DNA from 2 places in the Clostridium sp. CM036 genome. Region 1 is predicted to be linked to the other one. Evidence: a T-box and tRNA genes for the amino acid it is inferred to sense, from the RefSeq annotation. Region 1 holds a T-box; the other holds one or more tRNA genes.
What was found. The T-box of region 1 lies ahead of ACWJKE_RS14135 (glycine--tRNA ligase). A T-box ahead of a tRNA ligase gene usually reads a tRNA of that ligase, here a tRNA-Gly.

Region 2: it encodes a tRNA-Gly, which carries the amino acid that the T-box ahead of ACWJKE_RS14135 (glycine--tRNA ligase) is inferred to sense. The anticodon was not compared.

The regions. Positions count from the first base shown of each region.
Region 1 covers NZ_CM143652.1:2,992,412-2,996,857, reverse strand. The annotation lists gene murD (UDP-N-acetylmuramoyl-L-alanine--D-glutamate ligase) at 37-1,413, opposite strand; gene ACWJKE_RS14135 (glycine--tRNA ligase) at 1,599-2,990, opposite strand; T-box leader at 3,178-3,343, opposite strand; tRNA gene ACWJKE_RS14130 (tRNA-Asn) at 3,394-3,468, opposite strand; gene lysS (lysine--tRNA ligase) at 3,627-4,446, opposite strand, start outside.
Region 2 covers NZ_CM143652.1:3,731,063-3,735,508, forward strand. The annotation lists gene ACWJKE_RS17700 (small, acid-soluble spore protein, alpha/beta type) at 1-147, shown strand, start outside; gene ACWJKE_RS17705 (class I SAM-dependent DNA methyltransferase) at 246-983, shown strand; gene hslO (Hsp33 family molecular chaperone HslO) at 1,015-1,896, shown strand; tRNA gene ACWJKE_RS17715 (tRNA-Val) at 2,229-2,304, shown strand; tRNA gene ACWJKE_RS17720 (tRNA-Asp) at 2,310-2,386, shown strand; tRNA gene ACWJKE_RS17725 (tRNA-Phe) at 2,417-2,492, shown strand; tRNA gene ACWJKE_RS17730 (tRNA-Gly) at 2,498-2,572, shown strand; tRNA gene ACWJKE_RS17735 (tRNA-Cys) at 2,591-2,665, shown strand; gene ACWJKE_RS17740 (DUF6873 family GME fold protein) at 2,743-3,438, opposite strand; gene ytxC (putative sporulation protein YtxC) at 3,589-4,446, shown strand, end outside.

The DNA.
Region 1 (4,446 bases):
AGAGCTCCTATTTAATGAACATGAAAATGTCTTTTATTATAATGTCATTACTATTTCCTTGTATTTATTACCTCTTACTTCAAAATTTTGAAACATATCAAAACTTGCACATGCTGGTGACAACGTCACTATATCACCCGGTTTAGCAACTAATTTAGCTGTAAAAATTGCTTCATTAAAATTTTCAGCAAGTATAATCTGTAAAGGTATTTTATTTTCTTTAGACATACGCTCAAAAACTTCTTTTATTTTATATTTAGTGTCCCCTACTAATATTAGTGTTTTAATATTTGTGTAGCCTTCTTCTGCTAAAGGTTCAAAAGGTATTTTTTTATCATATCCTCCTGCAATTAGTATAACAGGCTTTCCAAAAGCTTTGAGACTTGCTATAGTTCTAGTTGGCGTAGATGCTATTGAATCATTGTAATATTTAACTCCATCTACTTCCCTCACGAATTCGCCCCTATGAGGTACCCCCATAAAAGTGGTAGCCACTTCTCTCATGCTCGCAACTGTTGCTTCATCTTGAGTTGCACAAAAGGCAGTTAATAGGTTTTGCACATTATGCATCCCTTTTAGCTTTACTTCCTCAAGATTACACACTACCTTGTTCATAATGAATAATTTATCATTTTGAAAATATGCACCATCTTCTAGTTTCTCGCATACACTAAAATACTTAACTTTTCCCTTAACCTCTTTTCTTAATTCATAAGTTAACGCGTTATCCTTATTTAATACAATCAGATCACCGTCACGTTGATATTTAAACACATTTTTCTTTGCATTTATATATTCCTCCATATCCTTATGAATATCTAGATGATTCACACTCAGATTTGTTACTACTGCTACATCTGTAGAAACCGTCATAGTCATAAGCTGAAAGCTCGACAATTCCAATACTACTTTATCGTCTTTGGTTATTTCTTCAATATTTGCGAACAGTGGTGTACCAATATTGCCTCCAACCCAAGTTTTATATCCTTCTTTTTTTAATATATTATATATTATTGTAGTTGTAGTTGTTTTTCCATCGCTACCAGTTACGCCGTAAGTTTTAGCCGGGCAATATTTTATGAACTCTTCCATTTCGGAAGTTATATATGTTCCTTCTTTTTTTGCTTTCAAAAGAGCAGGGTTATCTACTCTCATAGATGGTGTTTTAAAAATAACATCAAACCCCGTTAGATCATCTAAGTAATCTTCCCCTAATACCAGCTTCACGCCCTCTTCTTCGAAATCTATTGCTACCTGTCCCAGTAAACTATAATTTTTTTTATCAAAAGCTGTAACAACTGCCTTAAGCTTCACTAGAAAATGTATTAAAGGAATATTGCTAACTCCTATACCTACAACTCCAACTTTTTTTCCTTTTATAAATTCCTTAAATTCATTGAAATCCTTTTTCATATAACCCTCCATGTAATCTCCATATACTTTATATTATATTATATTATTTATTTTACAAATTTATTTTATAATTTTTTAGATTTATTCTATAAAAAAACAACGCATAGTATAACCACAGCCTACTCAAGCCTCATTATATACTACACGCCATTCTCTAAACCAAACTAACTATTCCAATTTAAAATTTAAAATTGTAGTTTTTCTTCTATAAACTTTTCTAAATCATCTATACTTACCCTTATTTGATCCATTGTGTCTCTGTCTCTAATTGTTACAGTATTATCTTCTAACGTATCAAAATCTACGGTTATGCAGTATGGAGTTCCTATTTCGTCTTCTCTTCTATACCTTTTTCCTATACTTCCGGTTTCATCGTAGTCTACGTTAAATTTTTTACCTAGCATAGCAAAAACTTCGAGCGATTTCTCTGATAATTTTTTACTTAAAGGTAGAATAGCCGCCTTAAATGGTGCAAGTGCTGGATGTAAATGAAGCACTGTTCTTACGTCTCCGCCTTCAAGTTCTTCTTCATCATATGCATTAACTAAGAATGCAAGAACAACTCTATCTGCACCCAGAGAAGGTTCTATACAATATGGTACATATTTTTCATTAGTAATAGGATCTAGATAACTTAAATCATTCCCTGAATGTTCCATATGCTTCTTTAAGTCATAATCAGTTCTATCGGCAACGCCCCATAATTCTCCCCATCCAAAAGGGAACAAGAATTCTATGTCACAAGTAGCATTACTATAGAAAGATAATTCCTCTTCTCCATGGTCTCTAAATCTTAAATTTTCCTTTTCCATTCCCAAATTATATAAGAAATTAGCACAATACTCTTTCCAATATGCAAACCATTCTAAATCTGTACCTGGTTTACAGAAAAATTCCAATTCCATTTGCTCAAATTCCCTAGTTCTAAAAATAAAGTTCCCTGGTGTTATTTCATTTCTGAAAGCCTTTCCTACTTGGCCTATTCCAAATGGAACTTTTTTTCTTGAAGCTCTTTGAACATTTTTAAAGTTTACAAAGATACCCTGAGCCGTTTCTGGTCTTAAATATATCTCTGATTTTCCATCTTCTGTTATCCCCTGGGAAGTCTTAAACATTAAATTAAATTTTCTAATATCAGTAAAGTCTTTCTTTCCACATTTAGGACATACTATTTCATTTTTTGCTATATATTCTTTTAACTCTTCATTTGACCATCCATCAGCACTAGCTACTTCTACTCCCTGATTCGTCATATGGTCTTCCACTAACTTATCCGCTCTAAATCTAGCTTTGCAATCTTTGCAATCCATTAGTGGATCTGAAAATCCTCCAACGTGACCCGTCGCAACCCATACTTCTGGGTTCATAAGTATAGCGCAGTCAACGCCTACATTATATGGACTTTCTTGAACAAATTTTTTCCACCAAGCTTTTTTAACATTGTTTTTAAATTCAACTCCCAGAGGACCATAATCCCACGAATTAGCGAGCCCTCCATATATATCGGATCCCGGGAATACGAACCCTCTGTTTTTGCATAACGCAACTATTTTATCCATACTTTTTTCAAATGTCATATTAATCCCTCCTATTTTTTTATAATCTAATGATATCTCGTTTTATATACTTCTCAATGGTCATTACAAATATATTAATATTACATCTTGTATCCTTTCCTATTTGGCCTAAATATAACCAATTCAATCCATCACACCCGCATAAAGGCATGCTCTTTTATTTTACGTACAAAAAAAAGACTATACCCCAAGGGACGAAAATTATTTCCGCGGTTCCACCCTTATTGGCACATGCCCTACTTTAAGTTCTATACACTCAAAAGTTCCTTTCACAATAATACTTTGATTGTTTACACCAGCCACAACCTCTCTTATGAAGTACTACTACTACTCTTCTTTATCACAGTGAATTATTTTATTATACATTAGATTTCTTATAATATTGAGTTCCAAAAATAAAAAATGGCTCCGCGAAAAGGATTTGAACCTTCAACCTATCGGTTAACAGCCGAGTGCTCCACCGTTGAGCTATCGCGGATTATTATTGCTTACAACAACATTATAACATATACTATTAAAAATTCAATAGTTTTTTCTTTTTTATTTAAATTTCATGATTTTAAGCACTGATGATTACGCTTAAGAAGTAAAAAGGATATTTTAGATTAACTAAAATACCCCTTTGATTCTTTTAAACTACTGGATTGGTTTCATTGTAGGGAATAGGATAACATCTCTTATTGAATAAGAATCCGTTAAGAACATTACCATTCTATCAATTCCTATACCCAGTCCTCCTGTTGGTGGCATTCCTGTTTCTAATGCGCTCATAAATTCTTCATCTATTAAATAAGCCTCATCATCACCCAATTCTCTTTCTTTTGCTTGTTGCATAAATCTCTCTCTCTGAACTACTGGATCATTTAACTCTGAGTATGCATTACACACTTCTCTTCCAAACACAAAGCCTTCAAATCTCTCTGTAAACTCTTCATTCCCTCTCTTCTTCTTTGTAAGAGGTGATATTTCTACAGGGTAATCACATAAGAATGTTGGTTGAATTAGTTTCTCTTCCACATATACTTCAAATAATTCATTTAATATATCTGCTTTTGAGCAATTTTCTAATTCTTTTTTAAATTGTAAATGCTTTTCTTTAGCTATAACCCTAGCTTCTTCATTAGTAGCTATTTTATCAAAGTCCACACCTGAATATTCTCTTACTGCATCTACCATAGTAATTCTTCTCCATGGTGGTGTAAAATCTATCTCAGTTCCTTGATAATTTACTTTCATAGTTCCATGAACCTTTTCACAAACGTAAGCTATCATATTTTCCGTAATTTCCATCATATCATTATAATCTGCATAAGCTTCATATAATTCTATCATTGTAAACTCTGGATTATGTCTTATATCTGTTCCTTCGTTTCTAAAGTTTTTACCCATGTCATATACCTTTTCAAAACCAGCAACAATAAGTCTTTTTAAATATAGCTCTGTTGCAATTCTAAGA
Region 2 (4,446 bases), 740 kb from region 1:
TATGAAATAGCGGAAGAATTAGGATTAACAGAAAAGATAGATGTTGATGGTTGGAGTGGACTAACAGCAGAAGAAACAGGAAGAATTGGAGGCTTAATGACAAAAAGAAAGAAAGCCATAAATCTCCCTAAAAACAAAGATTTTTAAAGATATTAAGCAAATTAATTTGGACAATATTTGGTATATAGGTTAGTATATTATATACCATTATAGTATTAAGAGGAATATAAAGGAGAAATGTTAATATGAACTGTTACAAAGAGTTTGCTTGTATATATGATGAATTAATCAATTCTGATATTGATTATAAAACATGGGCTTCCCAAATATTATGTATTTGCAAAGAGCATCACTTAGATATGGAGAGTTATTTAGATTTAGCCTGTGGTACAGCAAATCTTACTATAGAAATTGCAAATGAGTTTAAGCATACCTGGGCAGTTGATTTATCTTGTGATATGTTAAGTCAAGCAGAGAAAAAGATGAGGGATGCTCGGGTAGGAGCAAAATTTGTATGCCAAGATATTTGTGAATTGAATTTAGATAATACTTTTAACCTTATAACTTGCGGATTAGATTCTAGCAACTATATATTAAAAAAAGAAAATTTTAAAAAGTATTTATTAGGCGCTTATGATTTATTAAAACAGGATGGGTTATTCATCTTTGATATTAACTCTTATTATAAACTTACCAATGTGCTTGGTAATAATATTTATAATTACGATAGTGATGATGTAGTGTATATTTGGGAAAATTATTTGGAAAATGATATAGTGCAAATGAATTTAACTTTTTTTGTAAAAGAAGGACAAGTGTTCAGACGCTTTGATGAGCAACACTCTGAAAGGGCTTATAAAGAAGAATATGTAGAAAGTGTTATAAAAGAAATTGGGTTCGAAATAATTAAAAAGATGGATAACTATGAAGATAAAGTAGTAAGTAAAATCACAGAGCGAATATGTTATGTACTTAAGAAGTAAAAAACAAAAATAGTTTACAGGAGGCTAGTATATGGATAAATTGGTTAGAGCTACTGCAAAGGAAGGCCAGGTTAGAATAGTCGCAGCAATAACTACGGGTTTAGTAAATGAGGGAGTTTCTATGCATTTGTGTGCACCCACGGCAGCAGCTGCTTTTGGTAGGATGCTAACGGCTGGTGCTCTTATGGGAAGCATGTTAAAGTCGCAGCAAGATAGTTTAACACTTCAAATTGATGGCGGAGGAGAAGCGAGAGGCGTGGTAGTAACTGCACATGCTGATGTAAGTGTAAAAGGGTACATAGGAAACCCTAATGTAGATTTGCCTGCAAACAAACAGGGGAAACTTGATGTAAGTGCTGCCGTTGGTACGGATGGTTATTTAAGGATTATAAGAGATATGGGACTAAAGGAGCCGTACATAGGTCAAGTGCCAATCTGTACAGGTGAAATTGGGGATGACTTAGCTTATTACTTTACTGTATCAGAGCAAACGCCGTCTGCTGTGGGACTCGGAGTTTTAGTTGACACGGATATGAGCATTAAAGCTTCAGGAGGTTTTATAATCCAAATGATGCCTGGTGCAGACGAATTTTTAGCTGATATAATAACGTATAGGCTTGAAGAAATTCCATCTATAACTGAATTAATAGCAAAAGGGATGAACATCGAAGAAATTTTGGAATTTATTTTTGAAGATATGGAACTTAAAATACATGAAGAGGTTAAGCCGACGTATAAATGTGATTGCTGCAGGGAAAGGGTTGAGAGGGCCTTAATAAGTATAGGTAAAAAGGATTTAGAAGAATTATATAATGATGGTAAAACCGAAGAACTTAAATGCCATTTTTGTAATGAAAATTATGAATTTAATCATGAAGAAATTGGGCAATTACTTAAAGAAGCTAATTCATAGATAAAAATGCAGCTTTGGATAAAGAGAATATAGTATATGTGGTATTGCTTTTTATAGAAAGCAATACACAAACTATATTCAATAGTAATATATGTTTCAAATCGTAGCAAAGTGGAGTAAATTCGATAAATAGGGAGTATAATTTAAATATACGTGAATATTCACCATATTTATGGTTGACAGCCGTAAGAAAATCTTATAATATAATAAAGTACTCACAAAGTACACATGGACGAGGAAGTTAACAGTAAAGTAAAAAAACAGTTAATACATAAAGTTGTTGACAAGTTTTATGAAATGATGTAAACTGTACTAGTCTGATAAAGATATGTGGGAGCATAGCTCAGCTGGGAGAGCATCTGCCTTACAAGCAGAGGGTCACAGGTTCGAACCCTGTTGTTCCCACCACATATGGCTCAATAGCTCAGTTGGTTAGAGTGCCGCCCTGTCACGGCGGAGGTCGAGGGTTCGAGTCCCTTTTGAGTCGCCATTTGAATTTAGTAAATTTGAAAATTATTAAGGCTGGATAGCTCAGTCGGTAGAGCAGAGGACTGAAAATCCTCGTGTCCCTGGTTCGATTCCTGGTCTAGCCACCAGTGTTGCGGAAGTGGCTCAGTGGTAGAGCGTCACCTTGCCAAGGTGAACGTCGCGAGTTCGAATCTCGTCTTCCGCTCCAACTATAATTATGAATAATGGCGCTATAGCCAAGCGGTAAGGTCAAGGTCTGCAAAACCTTTATTCCCCGGTTCAAATCCGGGTGGCGCCTCCAAAACAATAAAAAGTAGTCTAAATGCTGATATTTCAGCATTTAGACTACTTTTTTTATTTCAGTATATTTTGGATTCGTTAGACTCTAAAAATACTACCTCTATCGATTAGTTTTCCATTTCTCAAAAATACAGGTTCTACCTTATGCTTATTTAAAAAATTTAATACTTCTTTCCCATACAAATAATGATCTAAGTGACCATAAAAAGCTAAGACATTATCTTCGATAAGACCTGTTACGCCACCTATAAAACCGTAGTTAAGCCCGGGAAGGATAATATCACCAGGTGGAATTAATAAAATATCTATTTTTTCAATGCTTAAAGCCTTAGCGATAGAAACATCACTAGTTATGACTGCATGATCATTTACAATGCAAGTAGAACATTTTGTATAACCTTGCTTAACGTTTATTAATTTTCTTGTTTTTAATAGTGACAAAAGATTAGTATCAGTAAAATTAACTGAGTGAATAAAAAGATTGCCTAGGCTTAATGAATTGAGACATATGTCATAAGGGTATTTATCTTTTAAAGTTGAATTTGATTTATAAACTTTATAATTTAACAAAATTAAGCTCAGTATGAATTCATTATCCATGTCTTTATGAACTATAATATCTTTGCCTAAAATATGCATAAGCATATCAGGGTGACCACATACAGCCTCGTATAAAATGTTGCTAGGTGGGCAAATAAGCAAGTTATATCCTCTAGAAACTAAATATTCTTTTTCTTCATTATGAATTCTAAAATCAACAATAATATTTTTCATTACAATACTCCTATTTAATATTTATTTTCTTATGTTTATTTTATAACACAAAGCTATCACAAATTGCAATATGTCGATAATTGTTTAATCTATTTTGCATATACATTAATATTACACACATACTATCTTAGTGAGAAAGGAGTGTGCGAAATGCTTTTATTAACTATTGTATATAATAGGAGTATGGAATGTATTATTGATGAAATTAAAGACATTAAGAAGTGTTTTGAAGATAAAAAAAATTTTTCAGGTATATCGGAAAATATAATAGGGGATACTCACGTAGTAAAGTTTTTTTGTGATGATGACAACTTAAGCGATGCTAGTATCAAAACATTTAATTTGCATGTTGCAAACATGTTATATAAAATAGTTGTAATGGAATTTTGTAAAAAAGGACTCGAAAAATTTTTAGATGAATCTTATTTTTTTCTGCAATATGATGAAATAGAACAAATTAAACCTAGGATACAAGAATACTTGAGTAGTGAGGGCGAAATATCCGGACCTAATGGAGTATATTGTATGAATAGGAAAAATAGTATAATTGATAAGATAACTAAATGTATAGAAGAAAATAATGAAATTAATATAAGTGGATTTTTAACCTTTAGGACAAAAGAGCTAAAGGGAGATTTAGAGTGCATAGTGGATAAAGTTGTGGAAGAGTATATGGTAGAGAAAGAATATAATGAGTTTATAAAATTGCTTAAATACTTTGTTGATGTTCAGGATAGTAAGGTAGATGAGATTAATATTCTAATTGAAAAAAACGGAAATTATCGTTTAACAGATGAAGAAGGTAATGATTTAGTAGGAAATATGATGATGGAGTTACCGGATGTTAAATTTGATTCAAAAGAAAATCGAGAGGAACTTATTATTAGCACTATGATAACCAATGCTCCTAAAAAAGTAATTATACACTGTGTAGAGCATTGTAAAAATAAAGAACTAATACAAACGATAAACAAGGTTTTTGCAGATAGGGTCTATTATTGTGATAAA